3 regions of the Brevundimonas sp. KH_060 genome follow, and region 1 is predicted to be linked to each of the others. Evidence: predicted binding sites of a transcription regulator. Region 1 holds the regulator's gene; each other region holds the start of a gene.
What was found. The regulator LexA, encoded in region 1, represses DNA repair genes until DNA is damaged. The targets are predictions, from matches to a motif close to ATGTTCNCNANNTGTTCT.

Region 1 (10,631 bases):
CAGGCAGGCGATGCCGGCGGCGATACAGGCGAACGGGTTGGCGCCCGACGAACCGGCCAGACGGACGGTCGAGGTCGAGGCGTTCTGTTCGTGGTCGGCGTGCAGGATGAAGATGCGGTCCATGGCGCGCACCAGGGCCGGATCGACATGATAGTCCTCGGCCGGCACGGCGAAGCACATGCGCAGGAAGTTCTCGGCGTACGACAGATCGTTGCGTGGCGAGATGAACGGCTGGCCGATGTGGTACTTGTACGCACGGGCCGCGATCGTCGGCATCTTGGCGATCAGGCGGATGGCCGAAATGTTGCGCTGGACCGGATCATGGATGTCCAGGCTGTCGTGATAGAAGGCCGACAGGGCGCCGACGGTGCCGACCATGATCGCCATCGGGTGAGCGTCGCGGCGGAAGCCTTCGAAGAAGCGGTCGAACTGGGCGTGCAGCATGGTGTGACGCGTGACGCTCTGCTCGAACTCTTCGAACTGGGCGGCGTTCGGCAGTTCGCCGTGCAGCAGCAGGTGGCAGACTTCCAGGAAGTTGGACTTGGAGGCCAGTTGGTCGATGGGGTAGCCGCGGTGCAGCAGCACGCCTTCATCGCCGTCGATGTAGGTCAGGCCCGATTCGCAGGCCGCCGTGGAGGTGAAGCCGGGATCGAAGGTGAAGGCGCCGGTGCCGCCGTACAGCTTGCGGATGTCGATGACGTCCGGGCCGGTCGAGCCGGAGAGGACGGGGAGCTCGATGCTCTTGTCCTGATAGGACAGGGTCGCCGAGCCGGCGGGTTTCGCTTGTTCAGTCATCTAGGCCCCTTGTTCTTCTTTCGACCGGCGCGCGGGGAGGCGGACGGCCTGAGTTGGTTATGGGTGATCACTTAGTCTGTTGCAGCGCATCATCCAAGCGTCCGAGACTTTCGTCGCGCCCGAGAGCGCAAAGAGTGCGTGCGATATCTGGCGACGTCGAGCCGCCCGTCAAGGCAGCACGCATGGAAGGTCCGATTTTTCCGAAGCCTACGCCCTCTTCTTCGGCGAAGACCTTAAGCTCGGCTTCCAGAGCAAAGACGTCCCAGCTCTGGAAAAGACCCAGTCGTTCACGCAGTCGTGAAATTCGCTGACGGCCTTCGCCTTGCAGCAATCCGGCGGATTTCTCGTTTAAGGCGAGCGGACGCACCTGCAACACGAATGCCGTTTGATCGGCCAGTTCGGGGATGGTCTTGGCGCGATCCTTGACGAAGGGCATGGCGTGAAGAAGCCGTTCCTCGTCATCCGGCTGCAACGTGCGGCCGCGCGCCAGATGGGCGTCCAGGGTCAGCTTGGCCAGGCGGTCGTCGTCCGCCAGACGCAGCCAGTGGGCGTTGACGTGGGCCAGCTTGTCGAAGTCCAGGCGAGCCGGGGCCTTGTTGACGCCGGTCAGGTCGAACCAGGCGAGAGCTTGCTCGTCGCTGAACAGTTCGTCGTCGCCGTGCGCCCAGCCCAGCCGGGCCAGATAGTTGCGCATGGCCTCGGGCAGATAGCCCATGTCGGCGTATTCGTGCACCGCTTGCGCGCCGTGACGCTTGGACAGCTTGGCGCCGTCCGGGCCGTGGATCAGCGGAATGTGGGCGAAGGTCGGCCGCGTCCAGCCCAGGGCGTCGTAGATCAGGCTCTGGCGCGCGGCGTTGTTCAGATGGTCGTCGCCACGGATGACGTGGGTCACGCCCATGTCGTGGTCGTCCACCACCACGGCCAGGTTGTAGGTCGGCGCCCCGTCCGAACGCAGGATGACCAGGTCGTCCAGCGACGCCGAGTCCCAGCGCACGGTTCCCTGTACCGCGTCATCGACCGCGACGGCCTGATCCAGCGGACGACGGAAGCGCACCGTGTGCGGCTTGGCCAGGTCGTCGACGGACGGCTCGCGGTCGCGCCAGGGTGAGACGAAGTCGCGACCCTCGGCCTTGGCCTGGTCGCGCAGGGCCGTGGTCTCGTCGGCGGTCAGGAAGTCGCGATAGGCGTGGCCGGTCGCCAGCAGTTCATTGACCACGTCGCGGTGACGGTCGGCGCGGGCGAACTGGAAGACCGGCTCTTCGTCGCCGAACAGTTCGAGCCAGGACAGGCCGTCGAAGATGGCCTTCACAGCCTCGTCGGTCGAACGCTCGCGGTCAGTGTCCTCGATGCGGATCAGGAATTTGCCGCCGCGCCCCTTGGCGTACAGCCAATTAAATAACGCGGTTCTCGCCCCGCCGATATGCAGGTAGCCTGTAGGCGAGGGGGCGAAGCGGGTGACGACGGTCGAGGAAGGGGAGGTCATAGAGGCAGGGTCCATAGGGCAGGGTCTTATACGCCCGCCCGTGGGGAAGCGAACCCTTGTGGCCCGGTTATTTGACAGTCTTGGCGATGACGTGCGTGCGCAGGCGGATCGCTGGCCCCTCTGGTCGTCCGTCTGCTTCGGCGCAGGGTGCGCCGCCTATTTCACGCTGAAGGATGAACCGGCGGCGTGGCCGCTGGCGGCGGCGGCTGTCGTGCTGCTGGGCGCCTGGATCGTCGGGCGCATGTGGGGCCTGCCGCGTTGGGGGACGTTGGCTCTGCTGATGTTGGCCTGTTTCGGCGGCGGTTTGGCGGTCGCCAAACTGAGGGCTGTGGCCGTCGCGGCGCCGATCGCACCCGCTGACTTGAAGCCCACGCAGCTCGAGGGTTGGGTCATGGACGTGGATTCGCCGGGCCAGAACGGCGCTCGGGTGGTCGTGGCGCCGGTGCGGGTGCGGGGCCTGACGTCCGAGGCGACGCCCGAACGGTTGCGCGTCACGGTGAAGGGCGCGCCGCCGCCGCCTGGCGCGGCGATCCGCGTTTTCGGCATCCTGAACCCGCCGCCGCCGCCCGCCAGCCCCGGCGCCTATGACTTCGGCCGCAACGCCTATTTCCAGGGCATGGGCGGGACGCTGTTCGCCCTTGGACCGACGCGGCCCGTCGATCTTGCGCCGCCGCCCTGGCGCGTGCGGATGGCGATGCGGGTCAACGCCGTGCGCTACGCCCTGGCCGAACGGATCGTGGCGCGCCTGGGCGAGCGGACCGGCGGGGTGGCGGCGGCCATGACCACGGGGCATGAAACGTGGATCCAGAGCCCGGATCTGGACGCCATGCGAGATTCTGGCCTGGCGCACATTCTGTCGATCTCGGGTCTGCATATGGCGGTCGTCGGGGGCTTCGTCTTTTTCGCGGTGCGCCTGCTGGTCGCGGCCTGGCCGTGGCTGGCGTTGCGCGTGTCAGGCAAGAAGGTCGCGGCGATCGCGGGTCTGATCGCGGTCGGAACCTATCTGGTCATTTCGGGTTCGCCGCCGCCGGCCGAGCGGGCGGCGGTGACGGCCGCAATCGCCTTTCTGGCCGTATTGGCGGACCGACAGGCGGTGACGATGCGGTCGCTGGCGGCGGCGGCCTTCGTCGTCCTGCTCCTGCGGCCCGAGGCTGTGGTGACGCCGGGGTTCCAGATGTCTTTCGCGGCGACGGCGGCCCTGGTCGCCCTAGTCGAGGTCTGGCCGCGCCGCATCCGCGAGTTCGCCGCGCCCTGGCCCATCGTCGCGGTGCAGAGGTTCGGCAGTTGGCTGCTGGCCGCCTGCGCCGCAAGCCTCGTGGCGGGCATGGCGACGGGGCCGTTCGCCATGCAGCACTTCAACCGCACGGCCGTCTATGGGCTGATCGCCAATCTGGCGACGGCGCCGCTGGCGGACTTCGTCATGATGCCCGCCCTGGCGCTGGGCGCGGCGCTGGAGCCGCTGGGCCTGGGCGCGCCCTTCCTGTGGCTGGCGGGGAAGTCGGTGGATGTCATGCTGGCGATAGGGCATTGGGCGGCTGGTTTGCCCGGCGCGGTTCAGGCGATCCCCAGCGCCCCGGCGGCGGCCTTGCCGGTGGCCTTCCTGGGCATACTGTTCATGTGTCTGTGGCGCGGGTGGTGGCGCTGGCTGGGGCTGCCCTTCGCGGCGGCGGTGCTGATCTGGCCGCGCCCGGCGCAGCCGGATGTCTGGATCGGCGACGGCGGGGCCAATGGGGCGTATCGGCAGGGAGAACAGGCGGTCGTGATACGGCCTGTGGTGCGCCAGTTCGCCAGCGACCTGTGGTCCCGGCGGCGTGGGCTGGAGGCGGTCGGGCGTCCGGGCGAAGGCTGGACCTGCAAGCGGTCCTTCTGCGCGCCGGAGGGCGAGGACGGTGCGCTGGCCCTGTGGTGGGGCAAGGCGACGCCGGGCGAGGCGCAGATGGACCAGATGTGCCGCAGTGCGGAGGTGGTCAGCGTAAGGGCCGTGGTCGCGGTCCTGCCGCCGTCATGCAAGGGGCGGCTGGTGCTGGACGGCGCCGACCATGCGCGCGGCGGCTCGGTGGAGCTGTGGCGGGAAGAGGCGGGCGGCTGGCGCGCCCTCTGGGCGGCGGAGGTGCGGGGACGGCGACCGTGGAGCGGGGCTCCATCCTAACTCGCTCATCGCGACGGAGGCCGGATCCAATAAGAACCGTGCTGGCGTTCAGGTTTAGAGAGAAGGCAACTTCAAACGGCCCTGCTTGAAGCCAAAGCACTGGGTCCCGGCCTCCGCCGGGATGAGCGGAAATCACAGGGCGGCGCGCATCAATGATACCGGCGCAGCAGGCCGACCAGCTTGCCTTGAACCTCGACTTGGTCGGGGCCGAAGATGCGGGTCTCATAGGCGCTGTTGGCGGGCTCGAGGGCGATGGACTGGCCCTTCTTGCGCAGGCGCTTCAGCGTGGCTTCCTCACCCTCGACCAGGGCGACGACGATCTCGCCGGAAGAGGCGTTCTCGACTCGCTTGATGATGACGGTGTCGCCGTCGAGGATGCCCGCTTCGATCATGGAGTCGCCCTCGATCTCGAGCAGATAGTGCTCGCCGGCGCCCAGCATGGATTCCGGCACGGGCAGGCGCTCGCGCTCGTGTTGGATGGCGGCGATGGGGGTGCCGGCGGCGATCTTGCCCAGCAGGGGCAGGTCGCGGACGTCGTTGGCGGCCTCGGCGGCGGCCGGGCGCGGATTGAGTCCGCCGCCCTGGATCACGTCAGGCTTGAACGGCGCGCGGCCCTTGGCCGGAGCAGCGGTCGTCGCCTGTTCCGGCAGCTTGACCACCTCCAGCGCGCGGGCGCGGTGGGCCAGACGGCGGATGAAGCCGCGTTCCTCCAACGCCGTGATCAGGCGGTGGATGCCGGACTTGGACGCCAGATCCAGCGCCTCCTTCATCTCGTCGAAGGAGGGCGAAACGCCCGTCTCCCGGATGCGCTCATGAATGAACATCAGGAGTTCGTGCTGTTTCTTCGTGAGCATGGCGCAGAATCCAGAACAAGGCGTGAACCGTTGATGATGTTCTGTAAGTGTTCTGGTTAAAAGTCAACTAACGCCACGCTGAACCCCGCGCCCGCCGCCATGACGGGCGCGGGGGCAGGGTCTTATTGCGTCGGCGTGGCCGGGGCGCCGTCCTTGTAGCGCGCGAACCACTCGATCATGGCGTTCATGCGGGCGGCGTTCTGGGACGGGCGGACGGCCAGGCTGTGGCCGACGCCGGGGATCTTCACCAGGGCCGTGGGCACGCCGCGTAGTTGCAGGGCGGTGTAGTACTGCTCCGACTCGCTGACGGGGGTGCGGTAGTCCTCGTCGCCGACGACGACCATGGTGGGCGTCTTCACATTGCCGACCAGCGACAGCGGCGACCGGCGCCAGTAGGTCTCCGGGTTCTCCCACGGATATTCGCCGAACCAGTAGCGGGCGAAGAAGGCCGGGTTGTCAGCCGTCAGTACGAAGCTTGCCCAGTCGATGACCGGCTTCTGGACGACGGCGGCCTTGAAGCGGTCGGTCTTGCCGACGATCCAGCTGGTCAGCACGCCGCCGCCCGAACCGCCGGTGACGAACAGCTTGTTCGGGTCGGCGATTCCCTGAGCGATGATGGCGTCGACGCTGCTGATCAGGTCGTCATAGTCGTTCGACGGATAGTTGTGGTGGATCAGGTTGGCGAATTCATCCCCATAGGACGTCGAGCCGCGCGGGTTGACCGACAGCACGGCGTAGCCCGCAGCGGCGAACAACTGGTTGTCGGTGGCGAAGTGCGGGCCGTAGGCGGCGAAGGGACCGCCGTGGATCTCCAGCACCAGCGGATAGCGCTGGCCCTCGACATAGTCGGCCGGGAGGGTCAGCCAGCTTTCGACCGCGCGTTGATCGTGGGAGGAGGCGACCTGGATGCGGCGCACTTCGCCCAGGCGGCGAGCGCTGAGGAAGTCGGCGTTCAGGCGGGTCAGCTGGGTGCTGCGGCCGCCTTTCAGGACGTGGACGTCGGCCGGGCGGCTGGAATCGCCGCGCGTATAGGCGATGGCGCCGTCGTCGGCCACGGTGAAGCCGCCGCCGGTATAGGGGCGGCCGAAGTCGTCGCCGGTCAGATCCTCGATCAGGGTGGTGACGGCGCCGTCCATCGACACGCGGGCGACCTTGGTGCGGCCCTGGTCGTCATAGGCGACATAAACCGAGCGGCCGTCGCGGCTCCACGCCGGAGACTGAACCGAACGGTCGAGGCTCTCGGTCAGGACGCGGCTGTTCGAGCCGTCGGCGTCCATCACATAGAGGCGGGTGTTGTGATAGCCCATCCGCTTATCGTCATAGCCGAGGTAGGCGATGCGGCGGCCGTCGGGCGATGCGACGGGCGCATTGTCGGGCCCGGCGCGGCTGGTCAGCGCGGTCAGGCCGCCGGTCTGGACATCCAGGGCGAAGACTTCGCTGTCGGCGGCTTCGCGCTGCCAGTCGGGGCGACGGTTGGCGCTGAGGTAGAGGGTGCGGGAATCGGCCGACCAGGACAGGCCGCCGCCGTGATGGAAGTCGCCGTGCGTCAGCTGGCGGGCGCCGCCGCCCTGAGATCCGACGACGAAGACGTGGCGGAAGCCGGGCTTCAGATAGCCCTGGCCGTCAGAGCGGTAGGAGACGCTGTCGATGATCTCCAGCGGCGGGGCCCACTGGGCGCCTTCGGGCTTGGCCAGAGGCGAGCCGATCTTGGGTTTGTCGCTGGGGACCAGGACGGAATAGGCCAACTGCTCGCCGTTGGGCGACCAGGTGACGCTGGACGGGGTGTTGGGCAGGTTGGTGACGCGGACGGATTCGCCCGACGCCATCCAGCGCACGAACAGTTGAGGCGCGCCGCCCTCGGCGTTGGAGATGTAGGACAGGCGCGAGCCGTCCGGCGACCAGCGCGGCTGGCGGTGCGAACCGGCCGAGGCGATCAGGGGCGAATGGCGGCCGGTCTTCACATCGATCAGCCAGATGGTCGGCCGCATCCGGTCGGTCATGATGTCGGCTGTCTGGCGGACATAGGCGATCTGGCCGCCGTCAGGGCTGATCTGGGCGTCGGAGGCGACCTCCATGCCGAACAGGTCTTGCGCGGTGAACAGGCCGCGATCGGCGGTCGGCAGACTAGGCGCGGCCGCTGTCTGGACGGCGGTTTGCGCCATCGCAGGCGCGTGGGCGCTCAGGATCAGGGCGCAGGCCGCCCAGGCGAACTTGTTCATATGAAACCCCCTCTGGTTCGAGTGGGATCATAGAAAGGCGCAAGGTTGCGGCAAGATAGGGAAAGGGCCGCCGGAACGAATCCAGCGGCCCTTTTTCATTCGCGTTCCGAAGAAAAGTCAGAACTTGAAGCTGGCCCGCAGCAGCAGGGTGTAGCGGACGTAGTCTTCCAGCAGTTCGGCGTCGCCGGTGATCGACAGCAGTCCCAGATCGTTGCCGACGTTCAGGCGGAACCCGAGGATCGGACCACCGCCTTCGATGCTGGCGGGCTCCAGGGTGAAGGCGTCGCCGCCCGAAGCCAGGCGGGCGATGGTGGTCCCGGCGTCGACCGAGAAGTTCTGACGCCAGCCCAGACGGACCTCGGGGCGAATCCAGCCTTCCTTGCCGAAGCCGTAGCCGATGTTCACGGCGGCCACGCCCGAGAAGATGTGGCCGTCGCGCTCATCGATGTCGAGGTCGAAGCCGTCGCCGCCGCCGCGTTCGGTGCGGGCGTCTTCGCTCAGCGAGAAGTATTCGACATAGGCCTCGGGACGGATGCTCAGGCGACCGAAGTGGCGCTCGTACGATGCGCCCCCGGCGGCGGCCAAGGTGAAGCCGTGCCAGTCGGATTCGTTCTTCAGATTGATGCCGTCGGCGACCAGCTTGCGGGTGGCGCTGAAGGAGGCGTAACCGCCCGCTGCGCGCGCCCAGGTCGTCCAGTACTGGCCTTGAGCGCGCCAGTAGAGGCCCAGCTCCAGCAGATTGGCCGACAGCACTTCCTCAGCCGCCGCTTCCGGGTCTTCCAGATCCGACGACGTGAAGGCCGCCGTCAGGCCGAAGGCGCCCATGTTGGTGCCGCGCTCGACGCCGCCCGCCAGGCCGAAGCCTTCCGAACGGAAGCCGTAGGTGTCGGTCTTGTCCTTGTCGGCGTAGAAGTTGATCTCCTGCACCCAGGCGCTGGTCTCGCCCGGCGCCGCGGCGGCGTTGCGGCCGGTCAGGGCGCGGGTCACGGCGTCGACGCCGCTGGCCAGCGACAGCAGCGGACCGCCCGAGTGGTCGGGCAGCAGTTGCTGATAGATGTTGAAGAAGCCGTCGCGGTCCGTCTGGTTCAGCATGGCCGCGCGGATCAGCTCATTGTCGGCCAGACCGGCGTAGAGCACGTCATAGGCGGCGGCCTCGGCCTTGATCATGCCGGCCTCTTCCGCCGTGCGGCGGCGGGCGTCGACCGTCAGCTTGCCGCCGGCTTCGTCGACGTTGGCGTTGACCACGAAGGCGTAGGGCGAGTTGGACTGCAGCAGATCCTGGTCGATGGCGCCGACGTTCAGGTCGCCCGCCTCGATGATGGTGAAGGAGGTCGGATCCTGGATCAGGGAGTTGAAGCGCACGCCCAGGCCCGCGCCGTCGGCCAGATCGGCGCTGCCGCTGACCTTGAAGCCGCCGGACGCGCCATTGGCGGGGTCCAGGGTCACGATCAAGTTGCCGTCCGCGCCGACGTTCAGGTCGCTGACCTGAAGCTGGCCCGTATGGCGAGCGTCCAGCGTGCCCTTGGAGATGTCGATGTCCAGCTGGCCGTCGCCGTTGGACAGCTTGCCGGTCACCACGGCGCCGCCGCTGATGGACAGGCGGTCTGCGCCGGTCCCGAAGGAGATGTCGCCGTTCACCGTGCCGTTGCGGATGTCCAGCACGTCGGCGCCCGAACCCAGGCGGATGTCGCCGCGGATGGCGGGCTCGTTGATGTCGGGCACGCCGTCCTTGTCGGCGTCGGGCAGCTTGTGATCGGGAACGACCACGCCGTCCTGCACCAGGGTGACGCCCGTGCTGTTGGCGCTGACATCGACGGCGATGGCCGATCCGGTCTGGGCCACGTCTTTTTCAGGGCTGACGACGGCTTGAATCTTGCCGGTGTTGTTGATCGACGTCAACGTGCCGGACTCATCGCGCAGGGCGACGGCGTCGCTCTTGGAGCCGTTCACACCGGCCGACAGGGAGCCGGAGTTGCTGAATGAGGTGACGTTGGCGCCCTGGTTGATCAGCACGCCCGCAGCCACATTGGCTTCGGAACCAGCAGAGACGCTCTGAATCACGCCGGAGTTGACGATACCGGGAACCGTCGCGCCCGCGCCGACCAGGACGCCGGTGCTGTCGCCCGTGTTCGCCGTGACGGTGATCGTGCCCTGGTTGTTCAGGCCGCCGGCTAGGCTGACCGAATGACCCGTGCCGCCGATTTGAACGGCGGTGGCGTCGATGTTCTTGTATACGCCGGCCGCTTCGATGGCGCCGCGGTTGATGAAGGCATAGGCATTGTCGCCGGTTCCGACGGCGCCGAGGCTGATGTCCTTGTCGGCCGATCCGACCAACACCGCCGGCGCGCCGCCGAACGTGCGAATGGAGGCCGTCGTTTCTTGAGCGTCGGGAATGCCGTCGCCGTCGCGGTCGTCGTCCTCGCGATTTTTCTTGCCGTCGCCGTCGTCGTCCTCATCGCCGTTCTTGACGCCGTCGCCGTCGTCGTCTCCCTCGATCCCGCCAGGTCCATAGGACGGGGCGACGTCGAACAGCACGCCCTTGCCGACGTCGCCCGCGATGCGAACGGCCGGGCCGCCCTGCAACAGGTCGTCGGCGTCGAGGTTCTCGAGATAGGTCACGCCCTCGCGAGGTTCGCCCGTTGTGGGCTTGCTCGGCGGAGCCGTGGTGTAACGATAGCCGGTGCTGGTGACAGCGCCTTGAATCTTGACCGCGCCGTCGACCGCGCCATCGACGGCGACGCCGACCGCGTTTTCGCCGACCGCAGTCACGCTGCCCAAGAGGGTGACGTCCCCGGTGACGTCGCCCGTCGTGTGGATGCCGTAGGTGTTATTGCCGATGACGCTGATCTGGCCCTGGCTGAAGATGTTGCCGGTCAGGGGGGCCTCGACGGTCAGGCCCGACGAGTTATTGCCTTCGACCTTGATCGCGCCGGACGATTCGATGCGGACGTTTCCGACCAGCGGCGCCGAGCCGCCGACGCGGACGCCGTGACGGTTCGTGCCGTCGGCGAACGGGCCGTCCAGGTCGCCGTCCTTGTCGTCGTCCTTATACTCTTCGATGGAGTCGGTGATGTTGATGGAGCCGCCGATGGTGACGTCGCCGGTGTTGCCGCCGTTGACCAGGACGCCCG
Region 2 (10,631 bases), 560 kb from region 1:
GGCCTGGGTGGTGCGGTCGCGCGCCTGCTTGGCCGAGCCGCCGGCCGAGTCGCCCTCGACGATGAACAGTTCGGTGCCCTCGGCGGCTTGCCGTGAGCAGTCCGACAGCTTGCCGGGCAGGCGCAGTTTGCGCGTGGCGGCGGCGCGCTGGACTTCCTTGTCCTTGCGGCGGCGCAGGCGGTCTTCAGCGCGGTCGACGACGAAGCCGAGCAGGGCGTTGGCCTGTTTCGGGCTTTCGGTCAGCCAGTGGTCGAACGGGTCGCGCAGCAACTGTTCCGTCAGGCGTTGGCCCTCTGGCGAGGACAGGCGGTCCTTGGTCTGGCCCTGGAATTCCGGATTGCGGATGAAGACGGAGATCAGGGCGCCCGCATTGGCGATGACGTCCTCGGCCGTGATCTGGGCGGCGCGCTTCTCGTTGATCAGCTCGCCGTAGGCTTTCAGCCCCTTGACCAGGGCGGCGCGGAAGCCTGCTTCGTGCGTGCCGCCGTCGGGGGTCGAGACGGTGTTGCAGTAGGAGGCGACGAAGCTGTCGGCGTCGCCGAAGCCGATCGGGGACCAGGTGACGGCCCATTCCAGCGCGCCCGCCTCGCCCTTGCGCTCGACGCGACCGGCGAAAACGGGGGTGACGGTTTCCAGCTCGCCCACGCGCTCGGCCAGGGCGTCGGCCAGACCGCCGGGGAAGTGCAGGGTCGCCTGGGCAGGGGTGGCGTCGGTGATGCGTTCCGGCGCGCAGGTCCAGCGGATTTCGACGCCGCGGAACAGATAGGCCTTGGCCCGCGTCATGCGGAACAGGCGAGCGGGCTTGAAGGTCGCGCCGGCGCCGAAAATCTGATCGTCCGGCTTGAACCGGATCAGGGTGCCCTTCTTTTTCGACGGCCCGACCTGCTGGATCGGCGCCTGCACATGGCCGCGGCTGAAGGACTGACGCCATTCGAAGCCGTCGCGCCAGACGGTAACGTCCAGGCTTTCCGACAGGGCGTTGACGACCGAGACGCCGACGCCGTGCAGGCCGCCTGAGGTCTCATAGGCCTTGCCCGAGAATTTGCCGCCCGAGTGCAGCACCGTCATGACGACTTCCAGCGCCGACTTGCCGGGGTGCTTGGGATGCGGGTCGACCGGAATGCCGCGCCCATCGTCGCGCACCGACAGATAGCCTTCGGCGTCCAGATCGACAGTGATCAGCTTGGCGTGCTTGGCGACGGCCTCGTCCATCGCGTTGTCGAGCACTTCGGCGAACAGATGGTGCAGGGCGCGTTCGTCGGTGCCGCCGATGTACATGCCGGGGCGCTTGCGGACAGGCTCCAGCCCCTCCAGCACCTCGATCGAGGAGGCGGAGTAGCCGGTGGCGGCCGCCGTCGCGGCGCTGGCGTGGGACGTCAGCTCGACCTTGGGCTGATGCACGGGTGGCGCAGGCTGGGCCGCAGCCGGAGGCGTCGCCGCAACGGGTGCGGGCGCAGGGGCGGCGGGCTTGGCCGGTTCGGCGTCGTCGAGATTGGAAAACAGGTCGTCCATCAGGGCATTTTGCGGCGATTCGGGGCAGGGTCTGGTAGGCTTCGAACACGGCGGGGGCAAGGCCCGCTTCAGGCTGTTCGATCGGAAGCCAGGTTGCGCGCCAAAACCGCGACGAACAGGGTCCAGGGCAGATCCTGGTGGCTCATCAAGACGCTTTCCGACACGCTGAGCAGCAGGAAGGCGGCCAGATAGGCCAGGCTCAAGTAACCTTCGCGTCGCCCCAGGCTATTCAGGCGGAACAGTATCGCAGTCGCCGTCAGAGCTATGACCGCGCCCACCAGCCACGTCCCCGTCCAGCCCAGTTGAACGCGCAGGTCCAACCAACCGTGGTGCGCCGAGGGCACGCGCCAGCCGGTCTCGTGACGAATCCACTCCATCGGTTCGGTATCCAGCACCCAGAAGGCGCCGTAACCATAGCCGAGCCAGGGTCTCTGCGCCGCCATGCGCTCGATCGCGGCCCAGATCTCGGTGCGGCCGGTCAGCGTCGGATCCTTGCCGAACAAGGCCAGAATTTCGACGGAGTACTGGCTCCAGACCCACAGGCTGATGACGGCGGTCAGCCCCAGGCTCCATACGATGACGACCCCGAACACCGGCCCCATGCGGGCGATCAAACGGCACATGGCGATCAGCCCGCCGCCCAGCATGGCCATGATCAGGGCGGTCTTGGACTGCGAGCCCAGCAGGGCCAGCGCGCAGACGCCGATGGCCGCCACGGCGATGCGTCGATCCTGCGGCGCGCCCGCGGCCAGCAGGGCCGAGGCGGCGATCAGGCCGACCGCCATGATCATTCCCATGTGGTTCTTTTCGTACCATAGGCCGCGCCACAACCCGGCGTTGGCGCTGTGATGGACGCCCAGACTCGGAAACAGGAAGACGGCGATCAGGCTGCCGATGCCGAGGGCAAGGAAGGTCCAGGTCAGCAGGCGCGGCAGTTCCGCGCCCTGGAATGCGATGCCGAGATAGATGGAGAAGCCGCCGGTCAGGGCCAGGGCCAGAACCCGTCGTTGGGTTACGTCCGGCGCTTGCGACCATAAGCCGGACGCCAAGGCCAGGATCACCATCAGCGCGAGCAGGATGAAGGCGGGCCAGGCCGCCGCCATCTGGCGCGCCCGAAACGCCATAAGTCCCAGTATGATCAGATAGACCGGCGGCCAGATCAGTCGAAGCGCCGGAAGTTCTTGCTGCTGCGGTGCAAAGATCGGTCCGATCAGCGCCCCGGTCAGAAGGAATAGGATGAAGGCCGCCGCGACCTGTTCCCAAAGGCGCGGCGCGACTGAGGATGTCTGAGGTTCTGGACGAACGGCGCGCACGGGCGCACGTTCGCGGAACAGGGTTAAGGAAGGGTGGGGCATGGCCGCCAGTCTGATGCGCGTTCGACGGCCCGGAGAGCATGCACGGGTCAGCTTTGTCGAGCTATTCTTCGATCTCGTCTTTGTCTTCGCCATCACCCAGGTCAGCCATCTGCTGCTGGCGCACCTGACGCCGCTGGGCGCGCTGGAGGCGGCCGTCTTGCTGGCGGCGGTCTGGTGGGTGTGGATCGACACCAGCTGGATCACCAACTGGCTGGATCCCGAGCGCGGTCCCGTACGGTTGATGATGTTCGCCCTGATGGCGGCGGGCCTGGTCATGTCGATGTCCCTGCCCACGGCGTTCGGCGACAGGGGATTGACGTTCGCTTGCGCCTTCGCCGCCATTCAGGTGGGACGCAGCCTGTTCACCCTGTGGGCGGTGCGCAGTTCGCCAGCGCAGAGGGCGAACTTCCAGAGGATATCGTTATGGGCCCTGCTGGGCGCCGTATTCTGGATCAGCGGCGGCCTGGCCGAGGGGCAGACGCGGCTGCTGATCTGGCTGATCGCCCTGGCGCTGGAGTTCACAGGCCCGGCTCTGGCCTTCTTCGTGCCGGGCTTGGGACGATCCAGCACGACGGACTGGGACGTCGAGGGCGCGCACCTGGCCGAGCGAGTCGGCCTGTTCGTCATCATCTGCCTGGGCGAGTCGATCATCATCACCGGAGCGACGTTTGCGGAACTGACGTGGACGGCGCCGGTGGTCGCGGCCTTCGTGTCCGCCTTCGTCACCACCATCGCCATGTGGTGGCTGTTCTTCAGCGAGGCGCACGAGGCGGGATCGGAAACCATCAGCCACGCCGCTGACCCCGGCGCCATCGCCCGAAGAACCTATACCTATTGCCCGATCATCGTGGTGGCGGGGATCGTGGTGACGGCGGTCGGCGATGAGCTGGCCCTGGCGCATCCGTTGGGCGTGGCGGGCGCGGCGAGTGCGGCCGTGCTGATCGGCGGTCCTCTGCTGTTCCTGCTGGGCACGGCCCTGTCGGTCTTCAGCATCTGGGGCAAGGTGGCGTGGCCGCGCGTGATCGGGGGGGCGGTTCTGGGAGCCGTTTTCCTGATCGGGCGACAGTGGTCGCCGCTGGCGCTGACGATGGCGTCGACCATTGTTCTGGTGGTGACGGGGCTGTGGGAGTCCTTCGCCCCGCGAGGGCAGCGCGCCTAGGGCGCCTTCTCCACGAAGGTGTCGATGACCTTCTTCTCGCCCGCCTTGTCGAAGCTGACCACCAGCTTGTTGCCCTCCACCGCACGAACGGAGCCATAGCCGAACTTCTGGTGGAACACTCGGTCGCCGCGCGCCCAGCCGGACGCCGCCTTGGGATCGGCCGTGGCGATCAGGCGGCCTTCGCCCTCGATCACGGCGCGGCGGGCGTAGGCGGGCTTGGGCGTCTGGGCGGCAGTATAGGTCTGGGCGCGCTTCCAGCCGGGGCTGGAATAGCCGCTACCGAAGGAGGGGGCCTCGTCCCAGCGGCTCTTGGCCTCCTTCATGCCGGTCGAGGCGCCGTAATAGCCGGTGTCCGACTGCGGCTCGACGTGGGCGATGGGCAGTTCATCGACGAAGCGGCTGGGCAACTGAGAGGTCCAGCGGCCATAGACCATGCGGTTGGCGGCGAAGCTGATGCGCGCGTCCTGCTTGGCGCGGGTGACGCCGACATAGGCGAGGCGGCGTTCCTCCTCGAGGCCCTTCACGCCCTTCTCGTCGATGCTCCGCTGGCTGGGGAAGACGCCTTCCTCCCAGCCCGGCAGGAAGACCAGCGGGAACTCCAGCCCCTTGGCGCCGTGCAGCGTCATGATCTGCACCGAGCCTGAACCGTCGGCGTTCTCGTCGCGGCGCTCCAGATCCATGACCAGTGAAACATGCTCCAGATAGGCCTGCAGCGTCTCGAACGACTGCATCGACTGGGTCAGCTCCTTGAGGTTGTCCAACCGCGTCTGGCCGCTGGTGCGGTCGGCCTTCTGCATGGCGGTGTAGCCGCTCTCGTCCAGCAGGGTCTCCGTCACCTGCCAGTGCGGCGTGCCCATGGCCATCAGGTCGCGCCAGCGGTCCAGATCGCGCACGAAGTTGGCTAGCGGCGTGCGGGTGCGGGCCTGAAGCTCGTCCGTGGTGATCAGATGGCGCACCGCCTGCATGGCCGAGACGCCATTCTCGCGCGCGATGTGAAGGATCTTCTGGACCGAGGTGTCGCCGATGCCGCGCTTGGGGACGTTGACGATGCGCTCGAACGCCAGATCGTCGTCCTCGGACTGGATCAGCCGCAGATAGGCGTGGGCGTCGCGGATTTCCGCCCGCTCGAAGAAGCGCGGCCCGCCGATGACGACATAGGGAATGGCCAGCATCAGGAAGCGTTCTTCAAACGCTCGCATCTGGAATGACGCGCGAACAAGAACGGCCATGTCCTTGTAATTCATGTCCTGCTTGCGCGCGGTCTCGATCTCGTCGGCGATCAGGCGGGCCTCGGCCTCGCCGTCCCAGACGCCGCGCACGCGCACCTTGTCGCCGCTGTCGTCCTCGGTCCACAGGGTCTTGCCCAGCCGGTCCTGATTGGCCGCGATCAGGGCCGAGGCGGCGCCGAGAATGTGCTTGGTCGAGCGGTAGTTGCGCTCCAGCCGGATGACCTTGGCGCCGGGGAAGTCGCGCTCGAAGCGCAGGATGTTGTCCACCTCGGCCCCGCGCCAGCCATAGATCGACTGATCGTCGTCGCCCACGCAGCAGACATTGCCGGTCGAGGACGTCAGCAGCCGCAGCCACAGATACTGGGCGACGTTGGTGTCCTGATACTCGTCCACCAGGATGTAGCGAAAGCGGCGACGATATTCCTCTGCCAGATCAGCATGTTTCGACAGAATGGTGATGTTGTGCAGAAGCAGATCGCCGAAGTCGCAGGCGTTCAGCGTCGCCAGTCGCGCCTGATAGGCGGCGTACAGCGCCGGGCCCTTGCCGTTGGCGAAGTCCTCGCCCGGCGGCAGCTTGTCGGGCGTCCAGCCGCGGTTCTTCCAGTGGTCGATCATATGGGCCAGCGACTTGGGCGTGAACCGCTTGGTGTCGATGTTGGCCGCTTCCAAAAGCTGCTTCAGCAGCCGCTCCTGGTCGTCGGTGTCCAGGATGGTGAAGCTGGACTTCAGCCCGACCAGCTCCGCATGGCGACGCAGGATCTGCGCCGCGACCGAGTGGAAGGTGCCCAGCCAGCGCAGCCCCTCGGACGACGGGCCGATCAGATGGCCGATCCGTTCGCGCATCTCGCGCGCGGCCTTGTTGGTGAAGGTGACGACCAGCAGTTCCCACGGCTTGGCCCGGCCGGTCGCCAGAATATGCGCCAGACGGGTGGTCAGGACGCGCGTCTTGCCCGTGCCCGCGCCGGCGAGCACCAGCACCGGCCCCTCGGTCGTCTCCACCGCCTCGCGCTGTTCGGGGTTCAAGCCCGACAGATAGTCGGGCGCCGTACCTTGCGGAGCCTGAGCGCGGGCGAGGTCGGAAATGCGGGGAGCGGGCAGGTCGGTCACAGGGGCGGATACTCGGGCGGCGACGGGGACGGGCGGGCGAGCCGCCGGAATCTCAAAGGGAGAACATAAGCAGCACAGCGACCAAAGTCAGTCCCATTCGCACGATCTGTGGTTGGAACCGTGAACAGCGAGCGCCGTTTTGCGGCTGACAGGGCAAGCAAGGGAGGAGCGTCTGATGGCGAACAGTTCCAGCGGCGGCGCGAACGTCGGCCTCGCCTTCATCGTGGGCGCCTTGGTGGTGGTCGTTGCTGTTCTGGCGTGGTTTCTGCTCGGGCGAGGCGGGCCGATGCGCCCGGAAACGCCCAACCTGAACGTGGACATCAATGTACCGGCGCCGCGCCTGCCCGAGGCGCCGGATCGTCCCGCGCCGCCCAAACTGCCCAGCCCGACCGAACCGCCGCAGGTGGCCGCGCCCGAGCCCAAGGCTTGAGGTCGTGAAGGTCGCCTTGAAGCGGGTCTATGAGCCGCCGTCGGATGCGGACGGCACACGTATTCTGGTGGATCGTCTGTGGCCGCGCGGGCTGAGCAAGGACCGGGCCCGCGTCGATCTGTGGCTGAAAGAGATCGCGCCGACGACGGCGTTAAGGCAGTGGTTCGCCCACGACCCGGCGAAATGGGATGAGTTCCAGCGGCGGTATCGGGCCGAACTGGACGGCAACCCCGACGCGGTGGCCGAACTGAAGGCGGAGCTGAAGTCCGGTTGCGTGACGCTCGTCTATGGGGCCAAGGACGAGGAACGCAACGATGCCGTTGTGCTGCAAGCTTATCTGACCGCGTCCTGACTCTTTAACCGCTCGTCCCGGCCTTCGCCGGGATGAGCGGGGCATGATTACTTCAGCCGATAGCTGATCGTCGTGACGACCCGCACCTTCTTGTTCGGGCTGCTAGCTTCATCGCCCGTACCGTCGCGCGACAGGATCTCGAACGAGCCCTGTCCCGCTGTCTTGATCGGCCCCAGAGGCGCGCCGGAATCCTTGGCGAACTGTTCGGCGCCGCTGCGGGCGGCGGCGGTGGCCTCGGCGATCATGGCCGGACGCACGTCGTTCAGTTTGGTGAAGATGTAGGACGGGCCGTTGAAGTCCTGCAGCACCACGCCCTGGCGCACTAGATCGTTCAGGTTGCGGGTCGTGGTCTGCACCCGATCCACGTCCGTGGTGCGCACGATCACGGTCTGGGTCAGGATGAAGCGCGGCCCGCCGGTCTGGCTGGCGTATTCGCGCGAACGGGTGTCGGCCACGCCCAACTGGCCCAGGTCCACGGCGTCGTCGGGATAGCCCTGGGCCTTCAGGAACTGGCGCACGATGGCCAGGTCGCCGTCGATACGCGCCTGCACCTCCGACAGCACGTCGCCCGAGGCGGTGAAGCGGACCGGCAGGACGGCCAGATCGGCCTTCACGTCCTTTTCGGCCAGGCCGCGCACGGTGACGGAGCGGTCGCCCGCGCGGGCGTTGACCACGCCCTGACCGATCAGGGCGCCGCCGCCGATCAGGCCCACGGCCACCAGTCCGCCGAAGACGGCGGCGGGGATCAGGCGGTTAGCGTTCGTATCGCTCATGACGTCGTCTCTTCTTCTGCGAAGCTGCGGTCGCCGCCGGTCCATTGCAGGGCCAGGATGCGGCAGGCGGAGGCCAGGGGACGACGGCCCCGCCAGTCGTCGATGCGGATCAGCAGGCCGGACCGGCTGAGCGCTAGTTCGGCTGCGATGGCGTCCAGCACGGCCCAGAACTCAGGCTCCAGCGCCACCGAGGTGGCGTGGCCGGACAGCAGCACCGATCGCTTGGCGAGGCCGCTCAAGGCTTAGCGCACGCCTACCATGACGATCTCGACGCTGTTCGGCGCGCCGCGCGTCAGCACCGAATGGCGCGTGTCCGTGGTGAAGCGCAGGGCGCCGGACGGATCGCGGATTTCGGCGCGGGCGGCGTATTCCATTCGGCTGTCGATCTTGTCGTTCGGCACCGACAGGGTGACGGCGTAGGGCGGGCCGCGACCGTCCAGGCGCTGAGTGGTCTCGGCGACGACGCGGGCAGGGGCGTCCATGCGGCTGACGTCTTCGACCCGGACGGTCAGAACGTGGCCCGGCGGCAGCATGATGCGCTCGCGATACCGGGCGCTGACCTGAACTTCAGTCATGTTGTCGGAAGCCTCCGGCAGGGTGGAGCAGGCGGCGGCCATCAGGGCCGGGGCCAGAACGAGGGGAGCGAGGAGCAGGCGCATCAGCGTATCCTTCATGAGCGGCTAGCTTAGCAGAACGCGCCAACGTCACATAAGGCTGCAACAGTTGAGAGACGCCGGGCATAAAGCGGTGCTATCGAAAGTTCCTGTTTCGTTTCGACCGAGTCGCCGGCGTGTCACAGTCTGAATCTCCTCATTCCGAAACCGCGTCGTCACGGTTTTCGTCGCCTGCCATGCTGGCCTTCGGCGGCGTCGGGATCTGCGCCCTGATCTGGGGCACGACCTGGTACGCCATCACCTTCCAGCTCGGCGCCGTCGATCCGGTGATTTCTGTGGTGCTGCGGTTCGGCATCGCCTCGGCCCTGCTGGCGCTGATCGTCAAGGCGACAGGCGGGCGGTTGGCCCTGACGCGCAGCCAGCATCTGGCGGCGCTGGGGCAAGGGCTGTTCTCCTTCGCCGTCAGCTACGCCTTCGTCTATGCCTCGGAGGAAAAGATCGCCTCGGCCGTTGTGGCGGTGATCTTCGCCGCCCTGGCCTTCCTGAACCTGATCCTGTTCCGCGTCGCCTCGGGTCAGAAAGCCGCCGGCGCCGCCTGGCTGGGCGCAGGGCTGGGCGTGGTCGGGGTCGGCGTCCTGTCTGCGGGCGAGGTGATGGGCGCAGGCCTGGGCGCCCATGCGGTCGCGGGCGTCAGCTTCGCCGTGATCGCCGTCGTCGCCTCGGCCTTCGGCAACTGGTTCGCCTGGCGCGGACAGCAGGCCGGCTCGCAGGTGCTGCCGTCGACCGCCTGGGCCATGGCCTACGGCACGGGGACGCTGACGCTGTACGCCCTGGTCACGGGCGTGTCCTGGTCGGTGGCGTGGAGCCCGGCCTATGTCATTTCCTTGCTGTATCTGGCGGTGTTCGGCTCAGTCATCGCCTTCGGCCTGTATTTCACCATCGCCCGCGCGAGGGGATATGCGACCGCCAGCTATATCTCGGCCCTGACGCCGCCGATCGCCATGCTGGTGTCGGTGATGTTCGAAGGGGCGCGCTTCGGCGTCCTGGCGCTGGTCGGTTTGGCTCTGGTGCTGGCGGGGCAGTTGTTCCTGATCCGCGCGCCGAAACGCTCGGCCGCCTGATCAGGCGGCGCCGGTCACGACCGGCGTATCGGCCCGCGCGCCCCATTCGGCCCATGAACCGTCATAGAGCCGAGACGGCCGCCCCAGAACGGCCAGACCAAGGGTCAGGATCGCCGCCGTCACGCCCGAACCGCAACTGGTGATGACGGGCTGGTCCAGATCCACGCCCGCCGCGTGGAAGGCCTCTTCCAGCGCCGCGCCCTGCTTCAGCGTCCCGTCCGCGTTCAGCAGGTTGGGGAAGGGAAGGTTGAGCGCGCCCGGCATGTGGCCGGAGCGCAGGCCGGCGCGCGGTTCGGGCGCTTCTCCGCGAAAACGCGCAGCGGCGCGCGCGTCGAGGATCTGCGAGCTCCCGCTCAGGGCGGCCCGCACCTGATCCAGGTCCGCAGTCGCTGCGACGTCGGGACGGGGCAGGAAGCAGACAGGTGCAAGCGCCGTGGAGGGGGTCTGAACCAGGTGACGCCCTTCGGAACGCCATTTGGGCAGCCCTCCATCGAGGACCTGGACATGATGCGCGCCCATTGTCCGCAGCATCCACCACACCCTTGGTGCAGAACGGATTCCTACGGTGTCGTAGACCACGATGTGGTTGGTCTCGCTCAGTCCCAAGGCGGCCATTCGGGCGGCGAACGCCTCGGCAGAGGGCATCATGTGGGGAAGATGAGAGTTCTGCTCAGAACTGGCTTCCAGATCGAAGAAGACTGCTCCCGGCAGGCGCTGGGCTTCGAAATCAGGCCGTCCGTCCCGTCCGTCGAGATGCCAACTGCCGTCCACGATGCGCAGCTTCGGATCCTCGAGCCGGGATTCGAGGTCAGCAGTAGAGATCAGCGGGGGATAAGCGGTCATATGATCATGCTACCACAATGCGCGAATATCAGGGCCTGTAGCCCCTGTGGTCAGGCGCTGAGTCGCCTTGTAGGTTGCGAAGCCGAGGGTTCGACGCCACCTGTCCGACTCAAAGTCGCGGCATAGGCCCGCGAAC
Region 3 (10,631 bases), 1.5 Mb from region 1:
TCGTCGAGGGCCGCGATCTGGACTGGGGCGTCGAGACGGACAAGGCCTCGCCCGACTGCGCGCCCGAGCCGATGAAGGCCGAAGACCCGCTGTTCATCCTCTACACCTCCGGCTCGACCGGAAAGCCCAAGGGCGTGCTGCACACCACCGGCGGCTATCTGTTCTGGGCCAGCTATACGCATGAGCTGGTGTTCGACTACCGTCCCGGCGAGGTCTTCTGGTGCACCGCCGACGTGGGCTGGGTCACGGGCCACACCTATGTCGTCTATGGCGCCCTGGCCAATGCGGCGACGACCCTGATGTTCGAGGGCGTGCCCAACTATCCCACCGTCAGCCGCTTCTGGGAGGTGGTGGACAAGCATCAGGTCAACATCTTCTACACCGCCCCCACGGCCCTGCGCGCCCTGATGCGAGACGGCGACGCCCCGGTGAAAACGTCCAGCCGCAAGTCCCTGCGCCTGCTGGGCACGGTCGGCGAGCCGATCAACCCCGAGGCCTGGCGCTGGTATCATGAGGTCGTCGGCGAAGGCCGCCTGCCCATCGTCGACACCTGGTGGCAGACCGAGACGGGCGGCGCCCTGATCTCGCCCCTGCCCGGCGCGACCGACCTTAAGCCCGGCTCGGCGACGAAGCCCCTGCCCGGCGTCGAGCTTGAAATCGTCGACGCCGAGGGCGCAGTGCTGGACGGCGCGACCGAGGGCAATCTGTGCATCACCGACAGCTGGCCGGGCCAGATGCGGACGGTCTATGGCGACGACCAACGCTTCTTCGAGACCTATTTCTCGACCTATCCGGGCCGGTATTTCACCGGCGACGGCTGCCGCCGCGACGCGGACGGCTATTACTGGATCACCGGCCGGGTCGATGACGTCATCAACGTCTCGGGCCACCGCATGGGCACCGCCGAGGTCGAGAGCGCGCTTGTCCTGCACGACGACGTGGCCGAGGCCGCCGTCGTCGGCTTCCCCCACGACATCAAGGGCCAGGGCATCTACGCCTATGTCACCCTGAACAAAGGGGTCGAGGCCACCGAAGACCTGCGCAAGGCCCTGGTCGCCCAGGTTCGCGAGGAGATCGGCCCTATCGCCGCCCCCGACGTCATCCAGTGGGCGCCGGGCCTGCCCAAGACGCGTTCCGGCAAGATCATGCGGCGCATCCTGCGCAAGATCGCCGAGAACGAACTGGGCGCGCTGGGCGACACCTCGACGCTGGCCGATCCATCGGTGGTCGATGATCTGGTGAAGAACCGGGCGGCATAACTTCTATACCCGCTCATCCCGGCGTCCGCCGGGGTGAGCGGGTACATCATTCAGCTCCCCCCGAAGAGGCGGCCTCGGACAGCGCAAGCTGGACGGGGCCGCCCGCCTCGGCTTCAGTGGCCGGCATGAGCGGAACCCTCGACGGCCTGACCATCATCGAAATCGGCGGCATCGGCCCCGCCCCCTTCTGCGGCATGATGCTGGCCGATCATGGGGCCGAGGTGGTGCTGGTCCACCGTCCCGGCGCCGCGCCTGATCCGCGCGATCCCCTGAACCGCAGCCGCGCCCGACTGGTCGAGGCTGACCTGAAGACGCCCGAGGGCACCGCCCTGATCCGCGATCTGGCGCGCACCGCCGACGGCCTGATCGAGGGCTTCCGCCCCGGCGTGATGGAGCGTCTCGGCCTCGGCCCTGACGCGCTGCTGGCCGACAATCCGCGCCTCGTCTACGGCCGCATGACCGGCTGGGGCCAGGATGGGCCGCTGGCCCCGGCGCCGGGTCACGACATCGACTACATCGCCGTATCGGGCGCCCTGCACGCCTTCGGCCGGGCGGGCGAGAAGCCAACCCCGCCGATCAACATGGTCGGCGACTTCGGCGGCGGCGGCATGCTGCTGGCCTTCGGCATGGTCGCGGGTCTGCTGAAGGCCCAGCGCACAGGGCGCGGCGACGTCATCGACTGCGCCATGACCGACGGCTCTTCGCTGTTGATGAGCATGATCTGGGGCTTCCGCCAGAATATGCCCGCGCCCCTGCCGCCGAGCCTGGCCTGGCGCGACGAGCGGGGCGTCAACCTGCTCGACACCGGCGCGCCGTTTTACGAGGTCTATGAGACGCAGGACGGCAAATACGTCGCCGTGGGCGCCATCGAACCGGCCTTTTACATCGCCTTGATGCGGCTGACGGGGCTGGCCGGCGATCCCGACTTCGCCATGCCGTTCGATCCGGTCCAATGGCCGAGGCTGAAGGACAAGCTGGCCGCAGTCTTCCGCACCCGCACCCGCGACGACTGGTGCAGCGACCCCGACGCCCAGGCCGCCTGCGTCGCCCCCGTCCTATCCATGACCGAGGCGCCCGACCATCCGCACAACCAAGCGCGCGAGGCCTTCGTCACGGCGCAGGGCCTGGTGCAGCCCGCGCCCGCGCCGAGGTTCCGGGACAGCCCGGCGCGGCGGCCGGAATAGGCGCCCTACAAAATCCGCTCACCCCGGCGGACGCCGGGGCCCAGTGCTTTGGCCTCAAACGCAGCGTGAATAGGCCTGCCCCTACCCCCATCCCGTCATCCCCGGTCTTGTGCCGGGGATCCAGAACCGCGCACGTATGAAGGCGAAACGCCACGCCTTCGCGCCCAAGCCCTGCGTTTATGGATTCTCGGGACAAGCCCGAGAATGACGAGGAAGATTAAGGGACGCAGGCCAAACACCCCGCCGGAATGAGCGGGGGTAAGGTCACCCCCCGTCCGCCCACACCGTCTTGTACAGATCGAACCGGCGGTCGCGCAGGTTCCGCACCGTTCCCTGCGCCTTGGCCCAGGCCAGGTCGGACAGGTCCAGATCCGCCACCGTGACCGTCTCGACGTTCTCGCTGGCCTCAGCCGCCACCCCGTCGCGCGCGAAGGGGAAGTCGCACGGCGTCAGGATGCAAGACTGCGCACACTGAATGTCCATGTTCTCGACGTTCGGCAGGTTGCCGACATTGCCCGACAGCACGACGTAGCACTGGTTCTCGATCGCCCGCGCCTGCGAGCAGTAGCGCACCCGCAGATACCCCTGCCGGTTGTCGGTGCAGAAGGGCGTGAACAGGATGCGCGCCCCCTCGTCCGCCAGACGCCGCGCCAGTTCGGGGAACTCGGAATCGTAGCAGATCATCACCCCGATCGGCCCGCAGTCGGTCGGGATGGCGTGGACGCGATCGCCGCCCTTGATGTTCCACCAGTGGCGTTCGTTCGGCGTCGGGTGAATCTTCTCCTGCTCATGCACCGAGCCGTCGCGCAGGAAGACATAGGCGACATTCTGGATCTCGCCGTCCTCGGTCCGCGTCGGGTGCGAGCCGCCGATGATGTTGACATTGTAGCCGACCGCCAGCTCGCGCATCGCCTCGACGAAGCGGGGCGTGTAGCGGGTCAGGGCCTCGATCGATTCCGCCGGCGTCAGCTTCTTCGTCTCCAGCGACAGAAGCTGCAGCGTGAACAGCTCGGGGAAGACCACGAAGTCGGCGCGATAGTCGGACCCCACATCGACGAAGTATTCGACGTTGTCCATGAACTCCTGGAAGCTCTCGACCTTGCGCATCTGCAGTTGGACGGTGGCCACGCGCACCGTCTCCTTGACCGCAAAGGCCGCCCCCTTGCCCGTCGCCTCGACATAGTAGGGGTTGCGCCAGACCCAGCGCGCCGCATGGCCCAGCGACGCCTTGTCCGACGGCAGATAGTTCAGCAGCACCCCCGCCGGCTCGAACCCTGAACGCTGGTGAAAGGCCATGATCGGGTCCTTCACCTTGCGGTCGCGCACCGCCTCCACATAGGCGTTCGGGTCGGGATAGGCGGCGCGGCGACGCGCCAGGCCCGGCATCCGTCCGCCGAAGACGATGCCCTTCAGGTTCTGCGCCTCGCACAGGTCACGGCGCGCATCATACAGGCGCTGGCCGATGCGCAGGCGCCGCCGCGCCGGATCGACGCAGACCTCCATCCCGTACAGCCACTCGCCCGCCGGATCATGCCGCGCGCCATAGCCGCCGCCGGTGATCTGGTCCCAGGTGTGCGGTCCCATGGCCGAGGCCTCGTCAATGCGGAAGCTGGCGGCGTAGCCGACGATCTCGCCCTCGAACTCGACCACGAACTGGCCGTCGGGATAGGTGGCGATCTGGCCGCGCAGCATCCCCGGCGTATAGGGCGGCATGTCTTTGTAGACCCGCGCCACCAGGGCGTTGATCCCGGCGACGTCGCCCAGGCGGGCGTTGCGAATGGTCAGGACGGCGGGCTTGGCCGGCTCGGCGGGTTGGACGATTTGGGCGGTCTGAAGATCAGTCATGTCCCCCTAACGCGCGAGCTTGGCTGTTGGATCATTTTCATCGCCTTGGACCCGCGCGGGGATAGGCGCACAATGGCGTCATGTCCGGCATGGCCCAGGAAATGGCGCAGGAAATCGAACTCAAGTTCCGGCTCGGTCCCGGCGCCGCCGCGCGCCTGGCCGCCCATCCGGCCCTGGCGGGCGAGGACAGCGTTCAGACCCTGCGCTCCGTCTATTTCGACACGCCGGATCAGGCGCTGCGCCGCGCGGGCTGGGGCCTGCGCGTGCGCGCCACGAGGCGTGGCTTCGTCCAGACGCTGAAAGGCCAGACCGGCGGCGACATCCTCAACCGCACCGAATGGGAGACGCCGGTTCCCAGCGAGGCCCTGGACTGGAAGACGCTGAAAACGACGCCCGCCGCCGCCCTGCTGAAGGGCCGCCGCCGCGCCCTGTCGCCCCGCTTCGCCAGCACGGTGCGCCGCCGCACCCGGCTGGTCGCCTTCGACGGCGCCGTGATCGAGGCCGCCTATGACGAGGGAGAACTGTCGGCGGGCGACCGCGTCGAGCCCCTGCGCGAGCTGGAGCTGGAGCTGAAGGACAGCCCGCCCCAGGCCCTGTTCGCCCTGGCCCGACGCCTGTCGGCCGACATCGCCCTGGTCCCCCTGTTCGAAAGCAAGGCCGAGCGCGGCTGGCGCCTGGCCGAGGGGTTGGAGCGCGCGCCCCGTTTCGCCCGCGCCGATCCCCTGCCTCGCGCCATGTCGGCCGAGGCCGCCTTGCGCCGCACAGCCCTGGCCGCCCTGGGCCAGGTCTCGGCCAACGCCGAACTGCTGCGCCGCGTTCGGCGGCCCGAAGCCCTGCATCAGCTGCGGGTGGGTCTACGCCGCCTGCGCGCCGCCCTGTCGGTGTTCGCTCCCCTGCTGGGCGAAGACGTCGCCCCCGTCGTCGCCGAGCTGAAATGGTTGGCGCATGAGACCGACGCCGCCCGCGACCTGGACGTCTTCATCCGCGACGTCTTCCATCCCGCCGCGCTCGAGACGCCCGACCCCGACCTCGCCCCCTTGGGTCTGCGCCTGCTGGCGGCGCGCAGCGGCGCCTACCGCCGGGCCATGGCGGCGATCGATTCGCCGCGCTACGCCGCCCTGATGCTCGAGACCCTGACCTGGATCGAGATCGGCGCCTGGCGAACCGATCCCGACCCGGTGCGCGCCTGGCGTCGACAACGGCCCGTCGCCGAATTCGCCGCCGAGGCCTTGCAACAGTTGAACCGACGCATACGGCGCGGCGGCCGCCGCCTCGACCAACTGGACGCCGCAGGTCGGCACCGTCTGCGCATCCGGGTGAAGCGTCTGCGCTATGCGGCCGAGTTCTTCGCCGGCCTGTTCGAGCGCCCCGGCCGCGAGCGACGTTTCCGCGCAGGTCTGGAGCAGGTCCAGGACGCCTTCGGCGCCCTCAACGACCTGGCTGTGGCGCGCGACCGCATCCCCGCCGAAGCCCGGCTGACCTCGCCCGAGATCGCCTTCGCCGCCGGGCGGCTGATCGGCCGCCGCGAACAGAACGCCGTCATTCTGCACGCCGCTTCAGACCGCGCCTTCGCTCGCCTGGCCCGCGCCCGGCCCTTCTGGCGCGGCTGATAAGTCACGACAAAATCGGTCGCATCGCGATAAATGTTCTCGTTCAGTTCACGAGAACATCTTGCGAACAAGAACAAACCATGTCCATAGTCCGTCTCAACGAGGGAGCGGGTCCGTGGCGGGTCTCTCCCGAAGTCAGATGGGAATCATGGCAAGGGAGAGAAAACCAATGTCACAGGCGGCACTGAAGCTCGTGGGTAAAGAAGACGGCGAAAAACAACGCGCTCTAGAGGCGGCGATCGCGCAGATCGATCGCGCCTTCGGCAAGGGCTCGGTCATGAAATTGGGCAAGGCCGGCGTAGTGGCCGAGATCGACAGCGTCTCGACCGGCTCGCTGGGCCTCGACATGGCGCTGGGCATCGGCGGCCTGCCAGTCGGTCGGGTCATTGAAGTGTTCGGTCCCGAATCCTCGGGCAAGACGACCCTGGCCCTGCACACCGTGGCCGAAGTCCAGAAGAAGGGCGGCGTGGCCGCCTTCGTCGACGCCGAACACGCGCTGGACCCGGTCTACGCCCAGAAGCTGGGCGTCAACCTGGACGATCTGCTGGTGTCGCAGCCCGACACGGGCGAACAGGCGCTGGAGATCGTCGACACCCTGGTGCGCTCGGGCGCCGTGGATATCGTGGTGGTCGACTCGGTCGCTGCGCTGACGCCGCGCGCTGAAATCGAGGGCGAGATGGGCGACAGCCTGCCCGGCCTTCAGGCCCGCCTGATGTCGCAGGCCCTGCGCAAGCTGACGGCCTCGATCTCCAAGTCGAAGTGCATCGTCCTGTTCATCAACCAGATCCGTCACAAGATCGGCGTCATGTACGGCTCGCCGGAAACGACGACGGGCGGCAATGCGCTGAAGTTCTACGCCTCGGTACGCCTCGACATCCGCCGCACCGGCGCGATCAAGAACCGCGACGAGGTCGTCGGCAACACCACCCGCGTCAAGGTGGTCAAGAACAAGGTCGCCCCGCCGTTCCGCGAGGTCATCTTTGACATCATGTACGGCGAAGGCATCTCCAAGATCGGCGAGATCATCGACCTGGGGGTCAAGGCCAACATCATCGAGAAGTCGGGCTCCTGGTTCTCCTACGACTCCACCCGCATCGGTCAGGGCCGCGAGAACGCGAAGGAGTTCCTGAAGAACAACCCCGACATGGCCCTCGCCATCGAGAAGGCCGTCCGTCAGTCCACGGCCAAGATCGCCGACGACATGCTGGGCGCCCCCGAGCCTGACGAGGGCCAAGATCTGGAGGGCTGATCCGTCCCGTCACACCTAAACGCCGTCATCCTCGGGCTTGACCCGAGGATCCAGCGGGCGCCGCCCTCTGCCTTAACGGCGGGCAGATCAGCGCCCTGATCGGCCAAAGCTTCTCCGTTCGCCGCCGCGCGACCCGCCTACCGACCCCGCGCGGCCGGTCGGACTGAGACCGGCCCGCCCGACCTGCTTCGGGCGGGCCTCTTTTTTTTGCGCCCCGTCCTCTCCCGCTCATCCCGGCGCCCGCCGGGATGAGCGGAGATTGAGAGACGCCCGTCAAACGCGTTTCTCGGCCCAACGGCCTTGTTCCCCCTCGGCGCCTACGGGCAGAGTCCCCCCGAACCCACGGAGCCTCCCCATGACCGTCATCGCCACCGCCGACCTCTGCGACGCCCATCCTGACGCGGTGAAGGTCTGCCAGACTCCCTTCCGCAGCTTTGGCCAGGTCACGACCTTCCACGGCCCGATCCGCACCCTCAGCGTGCTGGACGACAACGCCCTGGTCCGTCAGACGCTGGAGCGATCCGGTCAGGGCGCGGTTCTGGTGGTCAACGGGGGCGGCTCGCTGAAGCGCGCTCTGGTCGGCGACAATCTGGCGAAGCTGGCCATCGACAACGGCTGGGCCGGGATCGTCGTCCACGGGGCCGTGCGCGACACCGCCGTCATCAACACCATGGACATCGGCGTCAAAGCCGTCGGGACCATTCCCTTGCGCGCCGACCGCGACGCCATCGGCGAGATCGACATCCCTACCGCTTTCGGCGGCGTCATCTTCACGCCCGGCGACTGGCTCTACGCCGACGAGGACGGCCTGATCGTCTCGTCGCGCCGCCTGCACGATTAGAGCGCTATCGACCGTAAAAACGCAGCCCCGACCGCATGATCACGCGCCAGTGATGCGTTCGGCGCAAAATCCCTATATGACGCCGGTTCCGATACTTCCTCCCGCGCGCCCGAGTTCCAGAGCGATACGCCCATGACCAGCCTGAAGCAGATCCGTTCCACCTTCCTCGACTACTTCGCCGCCGACGGCCACGAGAAGGTGCAGTCGGCTCCGCTCGTGCCGCAGAACGACCCGACGCTGCTGTTCGTCAACGCGGGCATGGTGCCGTTCAAGGACTACTTCACCGGCGCCGCCACCCCGCCCTACAAGCGCGCCACCAGCTCGCAGAAATGCGTGCGCGCCGGCGGCAAGCACAACGACCTGGACAATGTCGGCTACACCGCGCGTCACCACACCTTCTTTGAAATGCTGGGCAATTTCTCGTTCGGCGACTACTTCAAGGACCACGCCATCGAGCGCGCCTGGACCCTGCTGACCAAGGAGTTCGGCCTCGATCCCAAGCGCCTGCTGGTCACCGTCTATCACACCGACGACGAAGCCTTCGACATCTGGAAGAAGATCACCGGCTTCTCGGACGACAAGATCATCCGCATCCCGACGGCCGACAACTTCTGGGCCATGGGCGACAGCGGCCCCAGCGGCCCCTGCACCGAGATCTTCTACGACCACGGCGACCACATCTTCGGCGGCCCTCCCGGTTCGCCGGACGAGGACGGCGACCGCTTCGTCGAGATCTGGAACAACGTCTTCATGCAGTTCGAGAAGGAGAACGACGAGATCGTTCGCGAACTGCCCAAGAAGTCGGTCGACACCGGCATGGGTCTGGAGCGCATCGCCGCCGTGCTGCAGGGCGTCCACTCCAACTATGACGTCGATCTGTTCAAGAGCCTGATCCACGCCTCGGAAGAGCTGACCTCGACCAAGGCCGAGGGCGAGCGCGCCCCGTCGCACCGCGTCATCGCCGACCACCTGCGCTCGACCGCCTTCCTGATCGCCGACGGCGTGACGCCCTCGAACGAGGGCCGGGGCTATGTCCTGCGCCGCATCATGCGCCGCGCCATGCGTCACGCCCACCTGCTGGGCGCGTCGGACCCGCTGATGCACCGTCTGGTGCCGACGCTGGTTCAGGAAATGGGCGAGGCCTATCCGGAACTGGGCCGCGCCCAGGCCTTCATCGAGGACACGCTGAAGCAGGAAGAGATCCGCTTCCGCACCACCCTGGGTCGCGGCATGAACCTGTTCGATCAGGCGACCAGCGACTTCAAGGCCGGCGACATGCTGGACGGCCAGACGGCCTTCACCCTGTACGACACCTACGGCTTCCCGCTGGACCTGACGCAGGACGAGGCCCGCCGTCGCGGCTTCAGCGTCAACGTCGACGGCTTCGAATCCGCCATGGCCGAGCAACGCGACCGCTCGCGCGAGCACTGGAAGGGCTCGGGCCAGACGGCCTCGGCCGGCGCCTGGCTGGCCCTGCGCGACCAGCACGGCGGCACCGCGTTCACCGGCTATGAGTCCGAGACCGGCGAAGGCAAGGTTCTGGCCATCGTCAGGGACGGCGCGGAAAGCCCGTCCGCCGCGACCGGCGAAACGGTCGAGGTCCTGCTGGACAAGACCCCCTTCTACGGCGAAGGCGGCGGTCAGGCGGGCGACAAGGGCGCCTTCGTCTGGAGCGGCGGCGAAGGCCGCGTTCTCGACACCAAGAAGCACGGCGGCGACCTGCACGTTCACACGCTGGAAGTGACCAAGGGCTCGCTGGCGACCGGCGCAGTCGTGACCGCCACGGTCGCGGAAGGCTCACGCCCGACCACCCGCGCCAACCACTCCGCCGCCCACCTGTTCCACGCCGCCGTCAAGAACGTGCTGGGCGCCCACGTCGCCCAGAAGGGCCAGATGGTCGACGCCGAGCGCATGCGCTTCGACTTCAGCCACAACGCCCCGATGACGGACGAGGAGATCGCCCGCGTCGAGGACGAGGTGAACGCCGTCATCCGCCAGAACGTCACAGTCACCACCGAACTGATGACGCCCGACGCCGCCATCGCGGCGGGCGCCGTGGCCCTGTTCGGCGAAAAGTACGGCGATGAAGTCCGCGTCCTGACCATCGGTCGCGCCCTGTCTGGTCCGGGCGCCTATTCGGTCGAACTGTGCGGCGGCACTCACGTCTTCCGCACCGGCGACATCGCCCTGTTCAAGATCGTCTCGGAAGGCGGCGTGGCCGCCGGCGTGCGCCGCGTCGAGGCCCTGACGGGCGAGGCCGCCCGCCGCTTCCTGCTGGATCAGGCCAACGTCGCCCGCCATCTGGCCCAGGGCTTCAAGATCCAACCCGCCGAGGTTCCGGCCCGCGTCGAGGGCCTGCAGGCCTCGGTCAAGACGCTGGAGAAGCAGGTCGCCGATCTGAAGAAGCAGCTGGCCCTGGGCGGCGGCGCGGGCGCCAATGCCGCGCCCGAAGAGATCGGCGGGATCAAGCTGATCGCCCGCGTTCTGGACGGCGTCGACGGCAAGGGCCTGCGCGGCGTGGCCGAGGACTTCAAGAAGCAGATCGGCTCGGGCGTCGTCGCCCTGGTCGGGGTCACCGACGGCAAGGCGGCCATCACCGTCGCCGTCACCCCGGACATGGCGGGTAAGGTCAACGCCGCCGAC

Region 2: AC3IPP_RS06845 (ATP-dependent helicase) is a predicted target of LexA. The motif match lies at 6,423-6,440, and genes of this name have one in related genera.
Region 3: recA (recombinase RecA) is a predicted target of LexA. The motif match lies at 5,952-5,969, and genes of this name have one in related genera.

What each region holds. Positions count from the first base shown of each region.
Region 1 is NZ_CM174463.1:1,954,312-1,964,942, reverse strand. Features, by position in the region: gene gltA (citrate synthase) at 1-795, opposite strand, end outside; gene gltX (glutamate--tRNA ligase) at 863-2,278, opposite strand; gene AC3IPP_RS09660 (ComEC/Rec2 family competence protein) at 2,370-4,427, shown strand; gene lexA (transcriptional repressor LexA) at 4,577-5,281, opposite strand; gene AC3IPP_RS09650 (S9 family peptidase) at 5,404-7,500, opposite strand; gene AC3IPP_RS09645 (autotransporter outer membrane beta-barrel domain-containing protein) at 7,618-10,631, opposite strand, start outside.
Region 2 is NZ_CM174463.1:1,390,782-1,401,412, forward strand. Features, by position in the region: gene AC3IPP_RS06830 (DNA topoisomerase IV subunit B) at 1-1,512, opposite strand, end outside; gene AC3IPP_RS06835 (O-antigen ligase family protein) at 1,581-2,867, opposite strand; gene AC3IPP_RS06840 (low temperature requirement protein A) at 2,866-4,026, shown strand; gene AC3IPP_RS06845 (ATP-dependent helicase) at 4,023-6,362, opposite strand; gene AC3IPP_RS06850 (hypothetical protein) at 6,538-6,792, shown strand; gene AC3IPP_RS06855 (DUF488 domain-containing protein) at 6,809-7,144, shown strand; gene AC3IPP_RS06860 (SIMPL domain-containing protein) at 7,192-7,917, opposite strand; gene AC3IPP_RS06865 (ribbon-helix-helix domain-containing protein) at 7,914-8,156, opposite strand; gene AC3IPP_RS06870 (YbaY family lipoprotein) at 8,160-8,576, opposite strand; gene AC3IPP_RS06875 (DMT family transporter) at 8,768-9,652, shown strand; gene sseA (3-mercaptopyruvate sulfurtransferase) at 9,653-10,495, opposite strand.
Region 3 is NZ_CM174463.1:459,433-470,063, reverse strand. Features, by position in the region: gene acs (acetate--CoA ligase) at 1-1,259, shown strand, start outside; gene AC3IPP_RS02395 (CaiB/BaiF CoA transferase family protein) at 1,385-2,443, shown strand; gene AC3IPP_RS02390 (GNAT family N-acetyltransferase) at 2,708-4,288, opposite strand; gene AC3IPP_RS02385 (CYTH and CHAD domain-containing protein) at 4,369-5,898, shown strand; gene recA (recombinase RecA) at 6,068-7,147, shown strand; gene rraA (ribonuclease E activity regulator RraA) at 7,503-7,988, shown strand; gene alaS (alanine--tRNA ligase) at 8,121-10,631, shown strand, end outside.